One region of the Streptacidiphilus sp. MAP12-33 genome, then DNA from elsewhere that is predicted to be linked to it. Evidence: riboswitches for the same ligand, from Rfam matches in the RefSeq annotation. Region 1 holds a riboswitch; each other region holds the start of a gene.
What was found. Region 1 has a riboswitch for cyclic di-AMP ahead of ABH931_RS27100 (NlpC/P60 family protein). Riboswitches for the same ligand answer to the same signal wherever they lie in the genome.
Positions count from the first base shown of each region.

Region 2: linked by a shared signal. The riboswitch ahead of ABH931_RS11065 (family 16 glycosylhydrolase) and the one ahead of ABH931_RS27100 (NlpC/P60 family protein) in region 1 are both predicted to bind cyclic di-AMP.
Region 3: linked by a shared signal. The riboswitch ahead of ABH931_RS20830 (NlpC/P60 family protein) and the one ahead of ABH931_RS27100 (NlpC/P60 family protein) in region 1 are both predicted to bind cyclic di-AMP.

Region 1 is NZ_JBGCCA010000030.1:90,479-97,729, reverse strand. Features, by position in the region: gene ABH931_RS27115 (glycosyltransferase 87 family protein) at 1-1,143, shown strand, start outside; gene ABH931_RS27110 (hypothetical protein) at 1,067-2,452, opposite strand; gene ABH931_RS27105 (NlpC/P60 family protein) at 2,452-3,519, opposite strand; gene ABH931_RS27100 (NlpC/P60 family protein) at 3,743-4,789, opposite strand; cyclic di-AMP (ydaO/yuaA leader) riboswitch at 4,800-4,963, opposite strand; gene ABH931_RS27095 (NlpC/P60 family protein) at 5,246-6,238, opposite strand; gene ABH931_RS27090 (NYN domain-containing protein) at 6,484-7,251, opposite strand, start outside.
Region 2 is NZ_JBGCCA010000008.1:176,350-183,600, forward strand. Features, by position in the region: gene ABH931_RS11045 (nitroreductase family protein) at 1-53, shown strand, start outside; gene ABH931_RS11050 (class I SAM-dependent methyltransferase) at 50-841, opposite strand; gene uvrB (excinuclease ABC subunit UvrB) at 955-3,033, shown strand; gene ABH931_RS11060 (TerD family protein) at 3,156-3,734, shown strand; cyclic di-AMP (ydaO/yuaA leader) riboswitch at 3,884-4,049, shown strand; gene ABH931_RS11065 (family 16 glycosylhydrolase) at 4,054-5,226, shown strand; gene ABH931_RS11070 (TerC family protein) at 5,399-6,406, shown strand; gene ABH931_RS11075 (TauD/TfdA dioxygenase family protein) at 6,386-7,251, opposite strand, start outside.
Region 3 is NZ_JBGCCA010000020.1:110,132-117,382, forward strand. Features, by position in the region: gene ABH931_RS20810 (hypothetical protein) at 1-62, shown strand, start outside; gene ABH931_RS20815 (sigma-70 family RNA polymerase sigma factor) at 70-957, opposite strand; gene ABH931_RS20820 (hypothetical protein) at 986-1,591, opposite strand; gene ABH931_RS20825 (hypothetical protein) at 1,693-2,442, shown strand; gene ABH931_RS20830 (NlpC/P60 family protein) at 2,517-3,464, opposite strand; cyclic di-AMP (ydaO/yuaA leader) riboswitch at 3,538-3,721, opposite strand; gene ABH931_RS20835 (isoprenylcysteine carboxylmethyltransferase family protein) at 3,925-4,545, shown strand; gene ABH931_RS20840 (SCO4226 family nickel-binding protein) at 4,556-4,804, opposite strand; gene ABH931_RS20845 (hypothetical protein) at 4,933-5,196, opposite strand; gene ABH931_RS20850 (hypothetical protein) at 5,284-6,252, opposite strand; gene ABH931_RS20855 (ABC transporter ATP-binding protein) at 6,249-7,163, opposite strand; gene ABH931_RS20860 (GntR family transcriptional regulator) at 7,163-7,251, opposite strand, start outside.

The DNA.
Region 1 (7,251 bases):
ATCTACCAGGGCTGGGCCGAGGTGCTGCGCACCGGCACCTTCCCGATGGACGACGTCACCTGGCAGTACCCGCCGTTGGCCGGGTTCGTGATGCTGGTGCCGCTGTGGCTTCCCGGATCGTATTTCGCCGGCTTCCTCGCCCTGGTCGCGCTGTGCGACGCGGCCACCCTGCACCTGCTGGTGCGGGCGGGCGGTGGCGCGCGGAGCGGCGCGTGGTTGTGGGTGGCGGCGGTGCCCCTGATCGGACCGACCGTCTACTGCCGCTTCGACCTGGTGGTCACGACGGTCGCGGTCGCGGCGACGCTGGCCCTGGCCGCCCGGCCACGGCTGGCGGGGGTGCTCGCCGGGCTCGGCGCCATGCTGAAGGTCTGGCCGGTGCTGGTGCTGGTCGGTGCCGCGCCGCGAGGCCGGATCGCGGGCCGGGCCTGGGCGGCGTGCGCGGTGACCTGCGCCGCGGTCTGCTTCCTCGTGGCGGTGTCGACCCACGGCGGCTTCTCGTTCCTGGGCTTCCAGGGCGCGCGCGGCATCGAGGTGGAGTCCGTCGGGGCACTGCCGTTCTATGCGGGCTCGATGACGGGTCTCTGGCACGGCCGGGTGGCGATGCACTACGGATCCCTGGAGTTCCTGGGCCGTCACGTGCACGCGACGAGCGTGGCCATGGTCGCGCTGAGCCTGCTCGCCTTCGGCCTGCTGACGCTGTGGCGGCTGCGCAACCGGGTGTGGACCTCTGCCACGGCCGCGGACGCGGCGCTCACGGCGGTGCTGCTGTTCACCGTCACCAGCAGGGTGATCAGCCCGCAGTACCTGGTGTGGCTGCTCGGCTCGGCGGCCGTCTGCCTGACCGTGCCCGGCACCCGGATGCGGCCGGTGGCGTGGCTGCTGGCCGTCGCCGCGCCGCTGACCTTCCTGGAGTTCCCGCTGTACTTCGGCGAGCTGGTGAAGCGCTCGCTGCTGGGGACCTCGCTGATCTCGGCGCGCGACCTGCTGCTGGTCGCGGCCGCGCTGGTGGCCTGCGTGCGGCTGTGGCGGGCCGAGGACGGGCCGGCGGCGGACGACGGCGGGCCGCTCACCGCGGTGTCGACGGCGCCTTCGGAGCGGGGGCCGACAGAGCTGCCCGTACGTCCTGCCGCCACTGTGCGGTGAACTCGGCGGTGCCGACGCCGAGCGTGCCGCGCAGCGCCCGGTCGAGCACCGCGTCCCGGCTGAGCGTCCCGGCACGGCCCCCGGCGGCGACGGCCGCGTAGAGGGCGACGAGCTTCGCCTGCCCGTACCGGTCGACGACCGTACGGCAGGCGAACCAGGCCTTCTGGTAGGCCTGCTGCAACGCCGTGCCGGGCGCGCCACCGTCGAAGTCGCTGTCCCTGGGCAGGGCCGCCAGCAGGCGGGCCGCGCCGGAACCGGCGGCGGCCAGCGCGGCGGCGAGCTCCGGGGTGGTCTGCGCCGGGTTGCGGCCGGTGCCGAGATAGCCGGTCCAGTCGGCGACCCCCTCGGACAGCCAGCGCGGCGTCCACGCCTCGGTGTCGACGCGCGTGGCGACGTGGGTGGTCTCGTGGGTGATCACGACGCGGCGGCCGAGCGCGCTCAGGCTGTCCCAGGCGTCGGGGTTGACGGTGATCCGGTCGGTGCGGCGCCCGTCGGCGGCGCCGAGCTCGCCGGTGCAGACGGCGGCGATGCCCGCGAACGCGGCGGGCTCGGCGCCGAGCAGCGTGCCGAACTGGTCGGCGGTCTGCGGCGCGACCAGCACGGTGCGCTGTCCCCACCCGCGGCCCCAGACGGTGCTGACGGCCGGCACGGCCTGGTCGGCCTCGGCGCCGAGCGCGGCGAGGCTCGCCTGGTCGCGCAGGCCGAGCACCAGGCTGTAGCGGCCGCGCACCACCCGCACCGGACCGAGGTCCCACAGCAGCACGTCGCCGCCGTCGTGGTCGGAGTCGGCGGCGAGCCGCCAGGCACCGTCGGTGCCGCGGACGAAGGTGAGGTACTGGGTGGCCGTCATCGGCTGCTCGTCGAACCCGGTCAGCCGGTAGTCGAGCTCGACGGCCACGGGGGCCCGCTCCCCCGCGCCCGACGCGTCGCCCAGGGCGGGCGGCAGGGGGTAGGCGTCGAGGGAGAGCACCCGGTAGGTCCACTGCGAGAGCGGCACCTGAGCGAGGTTGGCGACCAGCTCGTGCTGCCGCCGCACCAGGTCGGCGGACGCGCCCGGGGCAAGGGTCGCGGCCAGCGCGCGGGCGTCGCGGGCCAGGACGGCGGCCGCGCGGGCCTCCAGCGCCCGCCGCACGCCGTCCTCGCGCGCCTGGGTGGCCTCGCGCTCGTCGTCGACCGCGTCGGCCCAGGCCTGCCACGCGGTGGTGCCGCCGATCCCGGCGACCGCGACGCCGGCGCCGTAGAGCAGGACGCGTCTGCGACTGAGGCCGCCGGTGTCGTCGGTGCCGCCGGTTATCGGGCCGCGGGCCATCAGGGGCGCACCACCATGGCGACGGGCATGTCGTTGACGCTCTCGTAGCGGACCCTGGCGCCCGGGTACGGAGCGTGGATGATCATGCCGTGTCCTGCGTACATGCCCACATGGTGCATGTCTCGGTAATACACCACGATGTCCCCCGGACGGGCCTGCGACAGCGGGACGCGCCGCCCGGCGAAGGCCTGTTCCTGGGACGTGCGCGGCAGCGCCACCCCACCGTGGCGCCAGGCCCAGTACATCAGACCCGAGCAGTCGAAGGCCCCCGGACCTGTCGCCCCGTACACGTACGGCTGCCCGAGCGCGGCCCGCGCCGCCGCCAGCGCGGCCGCGGCCCGGGAGTCCGCCGGGCCCTCGCCGGCCGCCAGCGGCACGTCCGCCGCCTGGGCGGCGGCCTGGGCCGCGTCGTCCTCCTGCTGCTGGAGCACGTCGCGCTGCTGCGCCGTCAGGCTGCCGAGCAGCGCCTGCGCGTGGCCGAGGCGGCGTTGCACGTCGGCCTTGTCGGTGGTGATCGACCGGCGCAGCCGCTCGATCTGGTCCAGTTGCGCGCCGACGGTGGCGCGGTCGCGCCGCTCCCGGTCCTCGTCCGCGCGCAGTTGCGCCAGCCGGGAGGCGAGGTCGGCGTCGACCTGCCCGAGGTCGGCGGCCCGGTCGAGGTAGTCGGCGGGGTGCGCGCTGAGCAGCAGCTGCACCACCGGGTCGATGGTGCCGCCCTGCTCGTACTCGGCCTGTGCCATCGCGCCGAGCTGGGCCGCGACGTTGTTGACGTGCTGCTGTTCCTCGGCGAGCTGCTGTTCCAGCAGGGCGGCCCGCCGCTGCAGCACGGCCTGCTGCTCCTGCGCGCCGGCGGCGCGCTGACCCGCCGTCTCGGCCTGCGCGTAGAGGGCGTCGACCTGCTGCCGCACCTCGTCCGGGCTGCCGGCCCCGGCCCCTCCGGACGGTCCGGGCTGCGCCTGCGCACCGCTCTGGGCCGTCAGGACGGCCGCGGTCGCCGCCGCCACGGTGACCGCGGCACGGGAGAGCACGGAGGGGCCGAGACGTCTGCCTCGTCGATGGGATGCCACGAGCGCAGACGCTAGCGATTGGGACAGAACCAGTCCAAGCTCCACAGAGCTGAAAAATCCCCACGAAAACCGCTCACATGAACCAATCCGCAGGTCGTCCCGGAGAAGGCACGGCTTCGGCGCGGGCTGCGGACCCCGACACACGTCGCGCGAATGCACCCAGGGGAGTGAACGACGATGCCCGCCGTCGGTCACCGACGGCGGGCACGCGTGCAGCTGCGGATCAGATGTGACGCATCGCGTAGATGCTGCCGATCCAGTCCATGCGCTCGTACTTGACGACCGTGCCGGTGTGCGGCGCGTGCAGGACCATGCCGTTGCCGGCGTAGATCCCGACGTGGGTGTCGCCGTTGAAGAAGATCAGGTCACCCACCTGCAGGTCGGCCGTCGAGTTCACCGCGGTGCCGTCGTTGATCTGGTCGTAGGTGGTGCGGCCCAGCGAGACGCCGGCCTGGGCGTAGGCCCACTGGGTCAGACCCGAGCAGTCGAAGGAGTCCGGACCGGTCGCGCCCCAGACGTAGGGCAGGCCCAGGCGGGTCTGCGCGGCCGCGAAGGCCGCGGCCTCGACCGAGTCGCCGGCCTTGCTGCTGCCGGTGCCACCGGTCAGCGGGGGGCGGCTGGTGCCGCGGCTCGCGGCACCGCCGGAGGTTCCGCCGCCGACGACGGCGCTGCGCTGGGCCGCGGTCATCGAGTCGAGCAGCGCCTGGGTCTGCTGGACCTTCTTCTGCGCCTCGGCCTTCTGCGCGGACAGCTGCTTGGTGGTGGTGTCCATCTGCTGGAGCGTCTGCTCCGCCTGGGACTTCTCACCCGCGAGCTTCTGCTCCTGGCTGCGGAGCTGGTCCAGGATGGAGGCCTGGTTCGACGTCAGCTGACCGAGCGAGGCGGCCTTGGTCAGGTAGTCGTCGGGGGTGGCCGAGAGCAGCAGCTGGACGGTCGGGTCGACCTGGCCGGTCGCGTACTGCTGGTTGGCGATCTCGCCGAGCTGGTCCAGCCGCGAGTTGACGTCGGCCTGGCCGCGCGCGATCTGGTCCTGGAGCTGGCTGACCTTGGCCTGCTGCTGCTTCAGGTTCTCCTGCGACTGGTCGTACTTCTGGACCGCCTGGTCGGCTTCGGTGTTCAGCTGCTGGAGCTGGGAGCGCAGCTGGTCCGTGGTCGGCTTGGGCGCGGCCTGGGCGCTCTGCGCGGACACCGCGACGGCGGTGGCGGCGGCGGCCGTGAGGACCGACATGCGCGTGCGGCCGGGAGACTTGGGACGGCGATGGGACGCCACGAAGGCGATCTCCTTCTTCCTACGTCCGCCTACCGGGTGAGCTGACGGGTTCGGGCCAGGAAGTCAGCCCTACGACGCCTCACTCGGCCCGGAGTCGCACCGGCCCGCCCCTGGCGTCGATTCACCCCGGAAGGAACCATTGGTTCCCCGGCTCCGACTCGACGGTCGCCCCCTGCGGACCGCGTCGCCGAACTCGACGGTGACCACCGCTGCCACCCTGGATGGGTGAACGACCGTACGGCGGTTCGAGGAGTGACCCTAGTAACCCAACCGTGATCGGTTCAAATCCTTGTCAGAAAAAACTCGTGTCACTTTCGACGCAGTGTCAGTGGATCAACGCTGTGTAGTCGGAATCTGACCAGGAGCCGACGACATGCCGGAGAAATCGGTCATTCCATCGCTCTCCGCACGGATGCTGTGAGAGTCTTCACAGACCGTCGGAGCGTCGGGCGCGGGTCAGATCCGACGGATCGCCACAACCCCGCCGAAGTAGGACATCGGCTGCACCGAGACGTCGTAGCCGTACTCGGGGGCGTTGAGCAGCATGCCGTTGCCGGCGTAGAGGCCGACGTGGCCGCCGTTCTCCATCACGATGATGTCGCCGACCTGCGCGTCGGCCATGCTCGGCACCATGGTGCCGACGTTCTCGTCGGAGTAGGAGGAGTGCGGCAGCGAGACGCCCGCCTGGGCGTAGGCCCACATCACCAGGCCCGAGCAGTCGAAGCCGGCCGGGGTCGACCCGCCCCAGAGGTAGGGCGCGTGGCCTATCTGGCTCTCCGCGGCCAGCATCGCGGTGCGGGCCGTCGCGGATATGCCCGTGAGGTCGATGTGGCCGGTGTAGCCGCTGCTGGAGACCGAGCCGTAGCCACCGCCACCGCCTCCCCCGCCGACGGTCGTGCGCTGGGCCGGGGTGAGCGCGTCCAGCACCGACTGGGCCTGCTTGAGCTTGGCCAGGGCCTCGCTCTTGGCCGAGCTCATCTTCGCGAGCAGCTGCTGCTCCTGCGCGAGTTCGGCGGCGGCCTCGGCCTTCTCGGACTGGAGGGTCTTCTCCTGCGCCACCAGCGCCTGGAGCTGCGCGGTCTGGTTGCTGGTGAGCTCGTCCTGCGAGGCCGCCTTCTGCAGGAAGGCGTCGGGCGAGCTGGAGAGCATCAGCTGCACGGTCGGGTCGACGCTGCCGTCGGCGTACTGCGCGTTGGCGATCTGGCCGAGGTTGTCCAGGCCGGTGTTGACCTGGGCCTGCTGGCGGGCGATCTCGTCCTGAAGGATCGCCACACGCCGCTGCAGGGCCTCCTGCTGGGTGTGCGCCTCGTTCCACTGCTCGGTCTTGGCCGCGGCGTCCGTACGGTCCGCGTCGACCTGCGCCTTGGCGTCCTTGGTGGAGATCGCCGGAGCGGCCTGGGCGGCGGTCTGCGCCGAAAGCGCCACCAGGGTCGCGGCCGCGGCCGTCATCACGGACACACGGGCACGGCTGACCTCGCGAGGCCGGCGGTGAGAAGCCACGTCGGATGCAGTCCCTTCGCACACTTGAACGCCCGCAGAGACGAATGGGAACGCGAGTGCGGACGTTGAGCGACGAGAATAGTGAGCCGCGGGACCACTTGTCTCCCCCGGAGGGGAATCCGGTCCGCTCTCTTAACAAACCCTCAAGATCCCCGGGGTTTGCGGGAGCGCCGCGGCAGGGCCGCAGGAGCGGATCAGGTGCGGATCAGCCGGCGCAGCAGCATCGTCGAGGGGACCGGACGCGCGCCGGACGCCCTGACCCCGTCGGCGACCTCGCGGTCCGTGGAGACCACGACCACCGGCCGGCCCTCCGGCTCCGCCCGCACCAGACGGCGGATCAGCTCGTCCGCGGTCTCGCCGGTCCGGCTGAACAGCACCCGCACGCCGCGCGGCGGCGGCGCCATCGGGATCGGCCCGTCCAGGTCCTTGCCGTCGAAGACGCAGGTGATCTCCGCGCCCGTCTGCACGGCCACCAGGCCCAGCCCGCGCGTCAGCTGCTGGCGCTGGCGGTCCAGGGGCATGCCGGGCCAGCCGGTCTTGGTGACGTTGTAGCCGTCCACCAGCAGGTGGACCTGCGGCAGTTCGAGCAACTGGTCGAGCAGCGCCGGGTCGTCGCCCTCCAGCGCGCGCCGGGCCACGTCGTGCGGCGAGGCGGCCACCGGGACCACCGCCTCGACGGTGTCGGCGGGACGGCCGCTCAGCGGCGCCAGGCCCAGCTCCCGCTGGAGTCCCTGGGCGCCTTGCACCACCGTGTCCAGCAGCAGCCGCAGCCGCATCTCCTCGGTGGACCTGCCCTCGCGGGCCGCCCGGCGGGACGCCTCCAGGGCGGTCTCCAGCTCCGCCACCCGGTGCTTGAGCCGGCGCACCTCGCTGTCCTGCGCGCCGCGCTCGGTCGCGCCGGTGGCGCGCTGCGCCTCCAGCTCGCCGACGGCCTTGCGGGTGGCCGCCTCGGCGCGCTTGGT
Region 2 (7,251 bases), on a different contig from region 1:
TGACGACGGCGCCCTTCCGTACCGAGGCTCAGGACTGGCCCCAGACGCCCTAGACCCGGGCCGCCGCCATGATGTGCGCGCTCGATGCGATCAGGGCGAGGTCCTGTTCGGCGGCCCGGGCGGCGCGGAGTGCGGCGGTGACCAGGTCGTCGCGGTCCTCCACGAGCTCCGAGGCCAGCAGCGGCCAGAGCGGGCCCTCGATGCCGTAGACCCGGGGCTCGCCGAGGCCGGCCGCGCGGTACTCCTCCTGGAGCTCGGCGACGGTGTGGAAGTAGGCGACGGTGAAGCCGGTCTCCGGGTCGTTCACGCCGCTCTCGGCCAGCTCCGCGGCGAGCCGCCCGGCCGCCTCGTCGGTCGGCAAATGACCGAGAGCGGAGAGGTGCAGCAGCGGCGAGTGGCGTGAGATCACCGCGGCCAGCACCACGCCGCCGGGCCGGACCACGCGCCGGGCCTCGCGCAGCGCCGCGATCCGCTCCTGCCGGTCCGTGAGGTGGTAGAGCGGCCCCAGCAGCAGTGCCGCGTCGTAGGAGTCGTCCGGCTGTTCCAGGCTGCGGGCGTCGCCGTGCGCGGCGGCGAAGGAGCCGTAGCGGGAGGCCTGCTCGACGTGGAGGGGGACGGGGTCCAGCAGCGTCACGTCGTGGCCGCGTGCCGCCAGCTCCGCGGCGTGGACGCCGGGGCCGCCGCCGATGTCGAGGACCCGCGCCGGGCCGGTGGGCAGGTGGCGGTCCAGCAGCTCCAGCGTGCGCAGCCGCTCCACCCGGCCGCGCGCGTTGCGGTGCAGGCGCTCGGCCTCGCAGTAGTCGTCGGTGTAGTACTCGATGATCTGCCGGGGGATGCTCATGACGAGATGCTGCCAGCGGGCCGACGGGCGGCGCCTTCGAATATCGGGGCCGTTTGTCAGTGCCGGGTCGTACGGTTGGTGGCGTGAGACCCACCACCGATCTTCAGCGGTCCATGGCGCCCTTCGAGGTCGTCAGTCCCTACCAGCCCAACGGCGACCAGCCCACCGCCATCGCGGAGCTGGAGCGCCGGGTCCGCGCGGGTGAGAAGGACGTCGTGCTGCTCGGTGCCACCGGCACCGGCAAGTCCGCCACCACCGCGTGGATGATCGAGAAGCTGCAGCGGCCCACGCTCGTCATGGCTCCGAACAAGACGCTCGCCGCCCAGCTGGCGAACGAGTTCCGCGAGCTGCTGCCCAACAACGCGGTCGAGTACTTCGTCTCGTACTACGACTACTACCAGCCCGAGGCGTACATCGCGCAGACGGACACCTACATCGAGAAGGACTCCTCGATCAACGAGGAGGTCGAGCGGCTGCGCCACTCGGCCACCAACTCGCTGCTGACCCGGCGCGACGTCATCGTGGTCGCCTCCGTCTCCTGCATCTACGGCCTCGGCACGCCGCAGGAGTACGCGGACCGGATGGTCCAGCTCAAGGTGGGCGACGAGATCGACCGGGACGCGCTGCTGCGCCGTTTCGTCGAGATCCAGTACAACCGCAACGACGTCGCCTTCACCCGCGGCACCTTCCGCGTGCGCGGGGACACGATCGAGATCTTCCCGGTCTACGAGGAGCTCGCGATCCGGATCGAGATGTTCGGCGACGAGATCGAGGCCCTCTCCACCCTGCACCCGCTCACCGGCGAGGTCATCAGCGAGGACGAGTCGGTCCACGTCTTCCCCGCCTCCCACTACGTCGCCGGCCCGGAGCGCATGGAGCGCGCCATCACCGGCATCGAGGCGGAGCTGGAGCAGACGCTCGCCACGATGGAGAAGCAGGGCAAGCTGCTGGAGGCCCAGCGGCTGCGCATGCGCACCACGTACGACATCGAGATGATGCGTCAGATCGGCACCTGCTCCGGCATCGAGAACTACTCCCGCCACATCGACGGGCGCACCGCCGGCACCGCGCCGAACACCCTGATGGACTTCTTCCCCGAGGACTTCCTCCTCGTCATCGACGAGTCCCACGTCACCGTGCCGCAGATCGGCGCGATGTACGAGGGCGACGCCTCGCGCAAGCGGTCCCTGGTCGAGCACGGCTTCCGGCTGCCCTCGGCCATGGACAACCGGCCGCTGAAGTGGGAGGAGTTCGTCGAGCGCATCGGGCAGACGGTCTACCTCTCCGCCACGCCGGGCAAGTACGAGCTCTCCCGCTCGGACGGCCAGGTCGAGCAGATCATCCGCCCGACCGGCCTGATCGACCCGGAGATCGTGGTCAAGCCGACCGAGGGCCAGATCGACGACCTGGTCCACGAGATCCGCAAGCGCACCGAGAAGGACGAGCGCGTCCTGGTCACCACCCTGACCAAGAAGATGTCGGAGGATCTCACCGACTACCTGCTGGAGCTCGGCATCCGGGTGCGCTACCTGCACAGCGACATCGACACGCTGCGCCGCGTCGAGCTGCTGCGCCAGCTGCGCGCCGGCGACTACGACGTGCTGGTCGGTATCAACCTGCTCCGTGAGGGCCTCGACCTGCCCGAGGTCTCCCTCGTCGCGATCCTGGACGCGGACAAGGAGGGCTTCCTGCGGTCGCCCACCTCCCTGATCCAGACGATCGGCCGTGCCGCCCGTAACGTCTCGGGCCAGGTGCACATGTACGCGGACCGGATCACCGCGGCGATGGACCACGCGATCAGCGAGACCAACCGGCGTCGCGAGATCCAGCAGGCGTACAACACCGAGCACGGCATCGACCCGCAGCCGCTGCGCAAGAAGATCGGCGACATCCTGGACACCCTCACCCGCGAGGACATGGACACCGCCGAGCTGCTCAGCACCGGCTACCGCCAGGGCGGCGGGGGCGGCCGGGGCCAGAAGGCGCCGGTGCCGGTGCTCGGCCTCAAGGCGGACGCCAAGGAGGCCAGGAGCCTGCCGGCCGCCGAGCTGGCCGAGCTGATCGCGGAACTGACGGAGCGTATGCACAATGCGGCCGCCGAATTGCAGTTCGAGATGGCGGCCCGCCTGCGTGACGAGGTGAACGAACTGAAGAAGGAGTTGCGCCAGATGCGCGAAGCCGGAATGGCCTGAGTGTTCGACGCCCGTTTTCTTCACCCGTCCTTCGGGCCGAGCGCCTATGGTGCTCGATAGAAGCTGCACAGGGAACGGACAACGGTCCACGGGCGTCCGACACATGTGGGGAGGGCCGAGCCATGTCGGTGAGTCTGAGTACGGGCCAGCGCATCCGTCTCGAGGGGCCGGAGGGGGAGGCGGGCCCGCCGGTGATCCGGCTCGGGCTCGGCTGGCAGGGGGCGCCACGCAAGGGGTTCTTCGGGGGGCGGCGGCGGGAGCGGGAGGTCGACCTGGACGCCTCCGCCGTGCTCTACGCCAGCCGCACCCTGGCCGACGTGGTCTTCTTCCGGCACCTGGTCAGCAACGACGGCTCGGTGCGGCACGCCGGGGACCGACGCAGCGGCGGCCTGGACACCGAGTCGATCAGCGTGGACCTGGGCCGCGTCCCGCCGCACATCACGCAGATCGTCTTCACGGTGAACTCCTACAACGGGCAGAGCTTCGCCGAGGTCCAGCGCTTCCACTGCCGGCTGGTCGACGAGGCGTCCGGCGCCGAGCTGGCGCGCTTCACCCTCAACGGCGGCGGGGAGCACAGCGGCCAGGTGATGGCGAAGGTCGACCGGGACGAGGACGGCGCCTGGCAGCTGACCGCGATCGGCGTTCCAGCGCAGGGGCGCACGTTCCAGGAGATGCTGCCGGTCATCGAGCAGTACCTGTGACGGTCGGTGCGGTCGGTGCGGTCGGTGTGAGAGAAGTCTCTTAGCCGACCGAATGTTTGGAGTCGATCTTTATATCTGCCTAATGTGCGGGGGTCCGCCCCCACAGTCGGCGGACACCCGCATCGGGCACGCCGAGTCCAGCCCCTCGATGCCGGGAAACGACGAGTCACCAGGGCCGGAGCGGGGGAACCACAGGTAAGCCGCCCCTGCCCTTTTCCGGGCCGGGGCTCGGGGTGAAGCCGCGTGCGCGCGGCCGGGCCACTACTTCTCCGGCCCGAATCCGACAGCTCACCTCGCAGGCGTCGGAGAGGCCCACCTCATGCGCCGCACCCTGTCGACCCCTGCCCGCATAGCCGCGCTCACCGCGGCGCCCGCCCTGCTGCTCGGCGGCGTCGCCGCCACCTCGGCCCAGGCCGCGACGCCCCGCGTCAGCGAGACCGGCCTGACCGCCACGACCACCGCCTCCGGGACCACCGCCAAGCTGACGGTCACGTCGAGCTCCTGCGTCACCTTCCGCTCCCTGGGCGTGGCGGTCCGCGACGCGGCCGGCAACAACCTGGACTTCCCGCAGTGGCACAGCAACGCGCGGGTCTGCTCCGGCGGTCTGACCCTCACCGCCTCCCGCCAGTTCCCGGCCGGCAGCTACACCATGTTCGGCGCCTACCTGGACACCGCCGGCACCTGGCACAACCTGGCTGCCAAGACGCTGACCGTCGGTGGATCCAGCACCAAGCCGACGCCCGCGCCGACGCCGACGCCCACGCCCTCCCCGTCGACCCCGGCCGCCGCCGGCTCGATCCCGGCCGGTGTGGCCTCCTCCAGCACGCCGATCTGGTCGGACGAGTTCAACTCGCTGAACACCAGCCGCTGGGTCTCCAGCACCACGACGTCGTACCAGTACGGGAACCACAACCCGAGCGACAACAAGCTCGACTGGCTGGACCCGAACGACGTCTCCGTCGCGAACGGCGTCGCCACCTTCACCGCGCAGCCCAGCTCGCACACCCTGGAGAACGGCAAGCAGGCCTGGACCACCGGTCTGCTGACCACGGAGGGTTCCCAGGAGGGCTTCCAGGTCAAGACCGGCGACTACGTCGAGTCCCGGATGAAGCTGCCGACCGGTCAGGGCGCCTGGCCGGCGCTGTGGACCTGGAAGAACGGCAACGGCGAGATCGACTCCTTCGAGTACCACCCGGACAACCCGAACCTGCTGGAGCTGACCAACCACGTCAACGGCGGCGGGACGTACTACACGAACGCGAACGCGATCAAGCCGGGTGGCTGGGTCACCATCGGCACCAAGTACGGCGCGAACTCGGTCGACTGGTACGTCAACGGCGTCAAGGTCTACTCGGACAACACGGGCGTGGGCGCCAACTGGTCCGCCTACCTGATCCTCAACCTGTCCCTCTCCGCCGGTCAGTACCACCCGGCGCCGAGCGGCAGCACCCCGATCACCTTCTCCGTCGACTACCTGCGCGTCTACCACTGAGGTTTGTTAATCTGGTCGGGTAAGCGGAGGGGAGTACTCCCTGAAACGACACGTCCGTCATCACGGCGGTGCCTCGGCACCTCCCGGGCGTGTCGGCCCGGCCGGTTCCCGGCAGGGCGGAGGAGACCTCCGGCAGTGAAGCACGCTCGCTTCTGCCGGAGGAAGGACGTCCGTGGACGTTTCCGTGGCCATGTGGGTCACCACCATCGTGGTTCTCGTCGCCCTGATCGCTGTCGACTTCTTCGTCGGCGGCCGCAAGCCGCACGAGGTCTCCATCCGTGAGGCGGCCGTCTGGTCCGCGATCTGGATCGGCCTCGCCGGGTTGTTCGCCGGCTTCCTGTGGTGGCACTCCGGTTCCGCGCCGGCCGGGCAGTTCCTCGCCGGGTACGTCACCGAGAAGTCGCTCAGCGTCGACAACCTCTTCGTCTTCGTGCTGATCATGGCGAAGTTCGCCGTCCCGCGCGTCTACCAGCAGCGGGTACTGATGATCGGGGTGCTGATCGCCCTGGTGCTGCGGGCGGTCTTCATCGCGGCCGGCGCCGCCGTGATCGCCTCCTTCTCGTGGATCTTCTTCCTCTTCGGGGCCTTCCTGATCTGGACCGCCTGGAAGCTGATCAAGGAGGCCCGCGGCGGCTCCCCGGACGAGGAGTACGAGGAGAGCAAGCTGATGCGCGCGGTCGAGCGCCGCTTCCCCACCACGGACGGCTACCGCGGCACCCGGCTCACCGTCGTCGAGGGCGGCCGCCGCCTAGTCACCCCGATGCTGCTGGTGATCCTGGCCATCGGCACCACCGACGTGCTCTTCGCGATGGACTCCATCCCCGCGATCTTCGGGCTGACGCAGGACGCCTACATCGTCTTCACCGCCAACGCCTTCGCGCTGATGGGCCTGCGCCAGCTCTACTTCCTGGTCGGCGGACTGCTGGACCGGCTGGTCCACCTCTCCTACGGCCTGTCGATCATCCTCGGCTTCATCGGCGTGAAGCTGCTCCTGCACGCCCTCCACGAGGCGGGCGTCCACGCCGCGCCGGAGATCGGCACGCCGCTCTCGCTCGCCGTCGTGGTCGGCGTCCTCGCGGTCACCACGGTGACCTCCCTGATCGCCTCACGCCGGTCGGCCGCGCGCCCGGCGGCGCCCGCGGCCGACGCGAAGGAGATCTCAGGAGCGGGGGAGCGCTAGCTCCTCCAGTTCCGCGGCCGGGACGATCCCGGCGACGCGTGGCGGCTCGGCCGGTTCCAGGAGCCGGCTGGGCTGCCCGTCGACGCCGACGGGCAGGTCGCCGTCGAGGGTGATCCGGCGGACCAGGCGCGGCTCGTCGCCGTAGTCGTTGACCGCGTAGTGCTGGGTGGCGCGGTTGTCCCAGATCGCGACGTCGCCGACCTCCCAGCGCCAGCGGACGGTGTGCTCGGGCTTCTCCACGAAGCGCTGGAACAGGGCGATCAGCTCGCGGCTGTCGTCGCTGGCGAACCCGACCAGGCTCTGGGTGAAGGCGCCGAGCAGGATCGTCTTCTCCCCGGTGACGGGGTGCACCCGCACCACCGGGTGCTCGGTCTTGAACGCGGTCGACACGAAGACCTGCCGGAACAGCTCCGCGACCTCTCGGTTCTCGGCCAGCTCCGGCCGCAGGCCGAGCCGCGCCGCGTAGTCGAAGTCGTTGGTGTGGACGGCCCGCAGGTGCTCGGCGAAGACCTTCAGGGCGGGCGGCAGTGAGCGGTAGGCGGCGGCGGTGTTGGCCCAGATCGTCTCCCCGCCGGCCGGTGGCAGCTCGACGGCCCGCAGGATGGAGGCGGCCGGATAGGAGGGCACGAAGGTCACGTCGGTGTGCCAGTTGTTCGCCCGCACGCCCTTGGTGGCGTCCAGCTCGAAGACGTATCGCCCGTCCGCGGCCGGGACGGTCGGGTGCCCGACCGGCTGCCCGAGCAGTCGGGCGAAGGCCTCGTGGCTCGCGTCGTCGAGGTGGTGCTGACCCTTGAAGAAGATCACCTTGTGCGTGTGCAGGGCCGCGCGGATCTGCGTGACGGTCT
Region 3 (7,251 bases), on a different contig from region 1:
TCGGCGTCGGGTCGTCCACCTACGGCGTCCCTGTTCCGATGCCCGCCCTGCGCCAGAACTGACGTCACCTCACAGCACGGACCCCGCGACCTCGCTCAGCCGGGAGGGATCGCCGTAGATGTCGAGCGCGACGATGCGCTCCTCGACGACGGTGAAGGCCATCAGCACGTACGGCCGGCCCTCGCGCAGGACGAGCGTGGCCGCGGCGCCGTTGACCAGCACCGGGCGCAGCTCCGCGCCCGGGACGTAGCCGATGCGGGCGTTCTGGGCGACCGTGCCGGCCCCGCGGATCAGCGCCGGGCGCGGGAGCGGGAGGGCGCCGAAGTCGGCCCGGCCGACGACGTCCGGGTGCAGCACCGAGACCAGGGCGTCGAGGTCGCCGTTGCGGGCGGCGGCGAAGAAGGCGTCGACGACGACACGCTGCCGGGTCAGGTCCCGGTCGGGCGAGGGAGCGTCGGCCTGGGCGACGCGGCGGCGGGCGCGGCTCGCGAGCTGGCGGGTGGCGGCGCTCTCGCGCTCCAGGACGGCGGCGATCTCCGGGAACGGCACCTCGAACATGTCGTGCAGGACGAACGCGAGCCGCTCGTCCGGCGAGAGGGTGTCGAGAACGATCTGCAGGGCGAGGCCGACCGAGTCGGCCAGCAGCACCGCGTCCTCGGGGGTGGGCGGACCCTCCGCGCCCACCACGGGATCGGGCAGGTGCCCGTCCCACGCCTCCTCCCGACGGGCCGTGCGGCTGCGGAGCGCGTTGAGGCACACCCGGCCGACGACCGTGGTGAGCCACCCGGCCGGGTTCTCGATCTCGTCGGCCCGCGCGTCCGCGTGCACGATCCGCAGCCAGGCGTCCTGCAGGGCGTCCTCGGCGTCGGCGAAGGAGCCGAGCATCCGGTAGGCCACGGCCCGCAGCCTGGGCCGGTGCGTCTCGAACTGGTCCGCCCACCACTTCTCGTCGTTCACCGGGCCCAGTCTTCCACCTAACGCCGCCTCAGACGGCCGTGTCAGGCCCCGCGACCAGGCGCACCGCGTAGGGGCGCAGGCTGTCGTCGCCGTGCTCGACGCGGTAGCCGAGCGCGGTGAGGGTGCGGACCAGGGCCTCCGCCATCACCACCCGGACCGAGGTCGCGCCGGATCCCTCGGAACCGACCGAGGGGTGGGTGCGCCAGTGCAGCCAGACACCGCCGACGGCGTCGTCGAACGCGTCGACCTCCACCTCGACGCCGGCCAGGGACGACGGCGTCACCTCGTACGGCTTGGCGTTCAGCCCTGATGCGAGCAGGTCGCGCTCGACCCGCGCGGCGAGCCGTAGCAGCGCTGCGGCGGCGGGCGGATCCAACCGGCGCGGCCCTGGCGCGGGCTCACGCGGCCCTGGTGCGGGCTCACGCGGTCCGGCGTCCCGCTCGGCCGCGGGATCGGCCACGGGATCGACCGCAGGCTCGGGCCCGGAACCGGGCTCGCGCGGTCCGGGCCCGGCGGCCCCAGCGGGCCCGGACGTGGCCTGGGAGCGGGAGGCAGCACCGCTCGCGGCCCCGAAGGCGGCCTCGACAGCGGCCCGGGCGTCGAGCGCTTCGCCGGGCTCCGGTTCGGGATCCATGGCAGCAGCCTAGAGAAGCCTCACGCGTCTCCGGGGCCACTCGGGGCATGATCGGGGAAGGTCGCATATGCCCCCCGACAGGTCGACCCGCGAGGAGAGCCGTGGAGATCCGCTACAGCTGCGAGCCGAGCCCGGACGCGTCCGCGAACGAGGACTTCGTCCTCGCCGGGCCGCAGTTCGCCCTGGTCCTCGACGGCGCCACGCCGAGCGGTCTGCCGACCGGCTGCGTCCACGACGTGCCGTGGTTCGTGGCCCGTCTCGCGGGGCAGCTCGGCGCGTTCCTGCTGGCGCACCCCGACGAGCCGCTGCCGGAGGTGCTGCGGCAGGCGATCCTGCGCACCCGGGACCTGCACCCGCAGTGCGACCACGGCAACCCCGACAGCCCCTCCAGCACCGTGGCGCTGCTGCGTGCCGACCCCGGCGCCGACCGCCTCGACTGCCTGGTGCTCGCCGACTCGCCCGTCGTCGTCCGCACCTCCGAGGGCCGGATCGAGGTCGTCGCGGACGACCGCATCGACCAGCTGCCCGCCTACGACCGCGAGTCGGTCAGCGGGCTGCGCAACACGCCCGGCGGCTTCTGGGTCGCCTCCACCCGCCCGGACGCCGCCGAGCACGCGGTGACGGCGTCCTTCCCACTCGCCCGCGTGCGCGAGGCCGCCGCGCTGTCCGACGGGGTGACCCGCCTGGTGGAACGCTTCGGCTGGAGCTGGACCGAGCTGCTCGACACCCTCGCCGCCGACGGTCCGGCCCACCTCACCGACTCCGTCCGCAAGGCCGAACTCGCCCTGGCCGAGGGCACGTTCCACGGCAAGCGCCACGACGACGCGACGACGCTGCACTGGCGCATGTGACGCATACGACGCGTGTGACGCGAACGCGCGGCCTCCCGTCCCCGGTGGGCGGGAGGCCGCGCGGCAACCGTGTCTCAGATGTGACGCATCATGTAGATCGTGCCGACCGTCGTGATCGACTCCATGCGCACGTACGCCCCCGTGTGCGGGGCGTGCAGGATGATCCCGCCACCGGCCCACATGCCCACGTGCTGGCCACCGTTGAAGAAGACCAGGTCACCGATCTGCAGGTCGGCGACGGAGGCCACCGGAGTGCCCTCGGCCATCTGGGCGTAGGTGTCCGGGCCCAGCGAGTAGCCGGCCTGGGCGTAGGCCCACTGCATCAGACCCGAGCAGTCGAACTCGTTCGGGCCCTTGGAACCCCAGTTGTAGGGGTCGCCGATGCGGGTCTTCGCCGCCGCGAACGCCGCCATCTCGATCGAGTCGCCCGCCGTGCCGTGCGGGTGGAGGTTGGAGCCCGTGCCGCCGGTCAGCTGGGTGCGCTGGCTGGGCGTCATCGAGTTGAGGAGCTGCTGCGTCGCCTTGACTTTGGCGGCAGCGGCGGCCTTCAGCGCGGCGGCGTGCTGGGTGACGGCCTGGAGGGCCTGGAGCTCCTGCTCCGCCTCGGCCTTCTCGCGCGAGAGGAGGTCCTCCTGCGTGCGGAGCAGGCTCAGCTGGGCGGCCTCGTTGCCGGACAGCTGGTTCATCGAGGAGGCCTTCTGCAGGAACTCGCTCGGGTCGCTGGTCAGGATCAGCTGGACGGTCGGGTCCACCGCACCGGTCATGTACTGGCTCTGGGCGATCGCGCCGACGCTGTCGAGCAGCGTGTTGGCCTTGGCCTGCTCGCGGGCGATCTCGTCCTCCAGGATCGAGACCTTGTGCTGCAGTGCCTGCTGCTGCGCCTGCGCCTGGTCGTAGGCGGCGACGGCCTGGTCGGACGCGTTGTTCAGCTGGTCCAGCTGTGACTTCAGCTGCGCCGTGGTCGGCTGCGGAGCGGCCTGGGCCGACTGCGTGGCGAGGCCGACGCTGGTGGCCGCGACCACGGTGAGCGCGGATATTCGGGTGCGGGTACGACTGGGCGCGGCGGGACGGCGGTGGGACGCCACCTGGACGGGCTCCTTCTTCCTGGCCGCCTACCGGGTGAGCTGACGGGTTCGGGCCGGAAGTCTCGCCCTACGACATCTCACCGGCCGCCGCCCGTGCGCACCTGCGTGCGCCCGCGCGTAGCGGTCGACCTGATGCCGATTCACCCCGAGGACGTGGGTCCCCGGCTCCGTCTCGGCCCCGGTGCCCACGCCGTGCGCGGAACGACCGAACCCTCGACAGACTCGACGGGAACCGCCGCGGATCCCCCCTCGGAAGATCGACTGCACAGCGGTTCGAAAGGGAACCATAGTTGCCCGATCGTGACCGAATCAACTGGCGCGTCAGAAACACGTGTCCACCCACGGCTCCACCTCGGGGTGGAGGCCGCGCAGGCCGACGCCGCGCGACCCTGGAGACATGAGCGGAGTGCAGACTGCCGTGCACGGCGTCGTCTACGGCTGCATCGTGGTTTTCGCCGTGACCTGGGTGGGAGCGGCGGTGTACTTCGGGTCCCGCGGCGCCGGTTCGCCGGAGCGCCGTCGGGCGTGGCTGCGCAGCCTGCGCGCCTCGATGCCGGCGCGGGTGGCGCTGGTGGCCGGCATCCTGGTGCTGATCGAGCTGACCCGGCGACCGGACGGCCCGTTCTGGCGCCACCTGCAGTACTGGAACCCGGTGCTCGGCGTCGCGGGTGCGGCCCTCACCGTCGCGGCGACGGCGCTCCTGGTCTGGTCCCGGCTGGTGCTCGGGGTGATGTGGGCGGGTGTCCCGCTGGTGCAGGAGGGCCACGAGCTGCGCACCACCGGTCCCTACGGCCTGGTGCGGCATCCCATCTACACGGGACTCCTCGGGCTGGTGCTCGGCGCCGCGCTGGGCCTCGGATTCGGGGTGTGGGTGCTCTACACGGCCGTCACCGTGCCGTGGGCACTGCACCGGGTCCGGGTCGAGGACGACCTGATGGCGGCCGAGTTCGGCGATCGGTTCCTCGCCTACCGCCTCCGCGTCCCGGCACTGCTGCCACGCCGGGTCCGGCGACGGTAGGCGAGAGGTCTCAGACCATGAGCGGGACCGCGTGGATCTCGTCCGCCATGTGTCCGGCCCGTTCGTGGACGCGCTGGACGGCGTCCATCGAGGGCGCCTCGGACAGGCAGTAGACGGTGCCCGACTCCGGGTCCGCCCAGGCCTGCTTGAAGTGGACGTGTTCCTCCGCCTCAATGGCGAGATCGGCCTGGTGCGCCGCCGCCAACTGCTCGGCGGTGATCCCGTTCATGCCGTGGTGGACGTCCATGAAGAGAGTCATGATCGCGAGACACCTCCCTCGGCCGCCGGCCCGGGGCCGTCCCGGGACGGTCCGGTGGCCCTTCCAGGATGCGCCCGCCGCCCGTCCGCGGCCTCTTCAGGGCTCGACGAGATCAGGTCCCGACGTGGTCAGGGCTCGACGACGTCGAGCACCTCGACCATGCGCAGCAGCTTGGCCCGGACCCGGGCACGGTGCGCGTCCGCGACGGTGATCTCCACGACCGCCGGGCCGCCGGCGGTCGTCCGCACGGCGAACGCCTGGACGGGGTGCGCGCTCAGCACCGCGGCAAGGCGCCCGAGCAGGCCACGGCCGGGCACGGCGGTGGCAATCAGGGAGGGCCCGGTCGCGACGCGAACCGGGCGCGGGACGGGGGTTTCCAGGACCGCGCTCACCGTCCCAGCATGCCAGCCTTCCCAGTGCGCGGGACGACCCGTCTCAGCACGTGGGAAAGGCGGGCAAAGCGGGCGACGGGCAGCCGCTCAGCGCGTGAGCGCGCGCAGGCGGCGGTAGGAGGCCAGGACCAGGAGTACGGTCAGGACGGCGAGGATGCCCGTCATGATCCAGAGCATCGGACTGAACTGGGCGACGGTGTGGTAGCGCATCCACCACTGCGCGTTGCTGCAGTCCCTGCCGGGGCACTGGCCGTAGCCGACCCATCTGCCGTTCAGCACGATGCCGTCGTCGACCACCCAGGCGTTTCCGGGCATGCCCGTGGCGTTCGTTCCGCCGACCATCGAGAAGGTCGGCATCAGATGCGGGCGCAGCTTGTCCAGCGCCCAGACGAGCGCGACGTACAGCACGACGGTCACGCCGAGAGCCGGGATCGGCCGGTGCAGCAACAGTCCGACCAGGGCCCCGAGGGCGAAGGTGGCCAGCACCAGCGCCGGGAAGACCGGGACCACGGCGAAGAAGTCCTCGGGGGATTCCCAGGAGGAGAGGCCGAACCCGGGGTGGGACCAGAAGCCACCCCAGCGGACGACAACCGACAGCACCGTGCTCAGCACGAGCAACGCGGCGCCGGGCAGGGCCATCCGGTACGTGAACCAGCTGCGCGGAGAGACGGACTGGCTCCACAGCATCAGGTGCCGACGGCGCTCGAAGTCGGTCGCCAGCGGCTGCGCCGCCAGCACCGCACCGAAGATCCCCGGCAGCAGGAGCGTGGCCGAGACGGCCTGGTGCCAGGATTCGGCGATGCCGTACCGCGCACTGTCGGCCTGCGCACACGCCGTGCTGGAGAGATTGTCCGGATCGCAGTGCAGGGCGTTCATCCTGGCCACCACGGTGTCCAGCGCGGAGCGCTCGTGCAGCAGGTAGGCGATCAGCGCGGCGCAGCCGACCGTCAGAACGGCCAGGGTGATGCGGTTCTGACGCCAGATCAACCAGCCCAGTCCGCGCGGGCGCAGGCCGCCCCGCGTGGCCGGGCGAGGGGCGAGAGTGGCGGTGGTCACGCGGCGACCTCCGAACGCGAGGCGTGGGCAGTGGAGTTGGCAGGATCCGCCTGCGGCGAGCGCAGGTAGGCGAGGAGCAGCTCCTCCAGGCTGGGCGTCTCGACCTGCCAGCCCTCCGCGATCGGCCCGTCGGCCCGGACGAGCGCGGTGCGGCCGCGTCCGGTGCGGCGGTCCTCGACGATGCCGTGGGCGTCCAGCGGGAGTCCCTCGGCGCCGTGCAGCAGCCGGTGCGCGTCCAGGATCTGCTCCACCTCGCCGGACAGCCGCACGCGGCCGCCCTCGATCAGGAGCAGGTGGTCGATCACGCCCTCCAGCTCGCTCAGGATGTGCGAGGAGATGACCACGGTGGTCCCGTGCTCGGCGGCCTGGCCCATCAGCGTGCCCATGAGCTGGTGCCGGGCGAGCGGATCGAGGTCGGCCATCGGCTCGTCCAGCAGCAGCACCTCCGGCCGCTTGCCGAGCGCGAGGGCGAGCGCGACGCGGCTGCGCTGGCCGCCGGAGAGCTGCCCGATCCGGCTGGTCGGCGGCAACTGGCCCTGCCGCACGATCTCGTCGGCGAGCGCGTCGTCCCACCGCGGGTTGAGCTCACGGCCCAGCCGCAGCGTGTCGGCGACGGTCAGCCGCGCGTAGAGCGGCTTGTCCTGGGCGACGAAGGCGATCCGCGACCGCAACTCCTCGTCCAGGCCGGGTCGCAGGCCGAGGACGCGCAACTCCCCCTGGCTCGGCTGCCGCAGGCCCGCCGCGAGCGAGAGCAGCGTGCTCTTGCCCGAGCCGTTCGGGCCCACCAGGCCGCAGACCGCTCCGACGGGTATCTCGAAGTCGCACCCGCGCAGCGCCTGGCGGCGCCGGAAGCTCTTGGCCACGGCCCGTCCGGTCAGAGCCGGTTCGCGCCCGGCCACGTTGTCCCCCATCAACCGCTCCCCTCCCTGCCGCCGACGGCCTGCTCGGCCGGGGCGGACTCCCGTTGTTCGTATGTGTCCAGGACGGCGCCCATCAGCG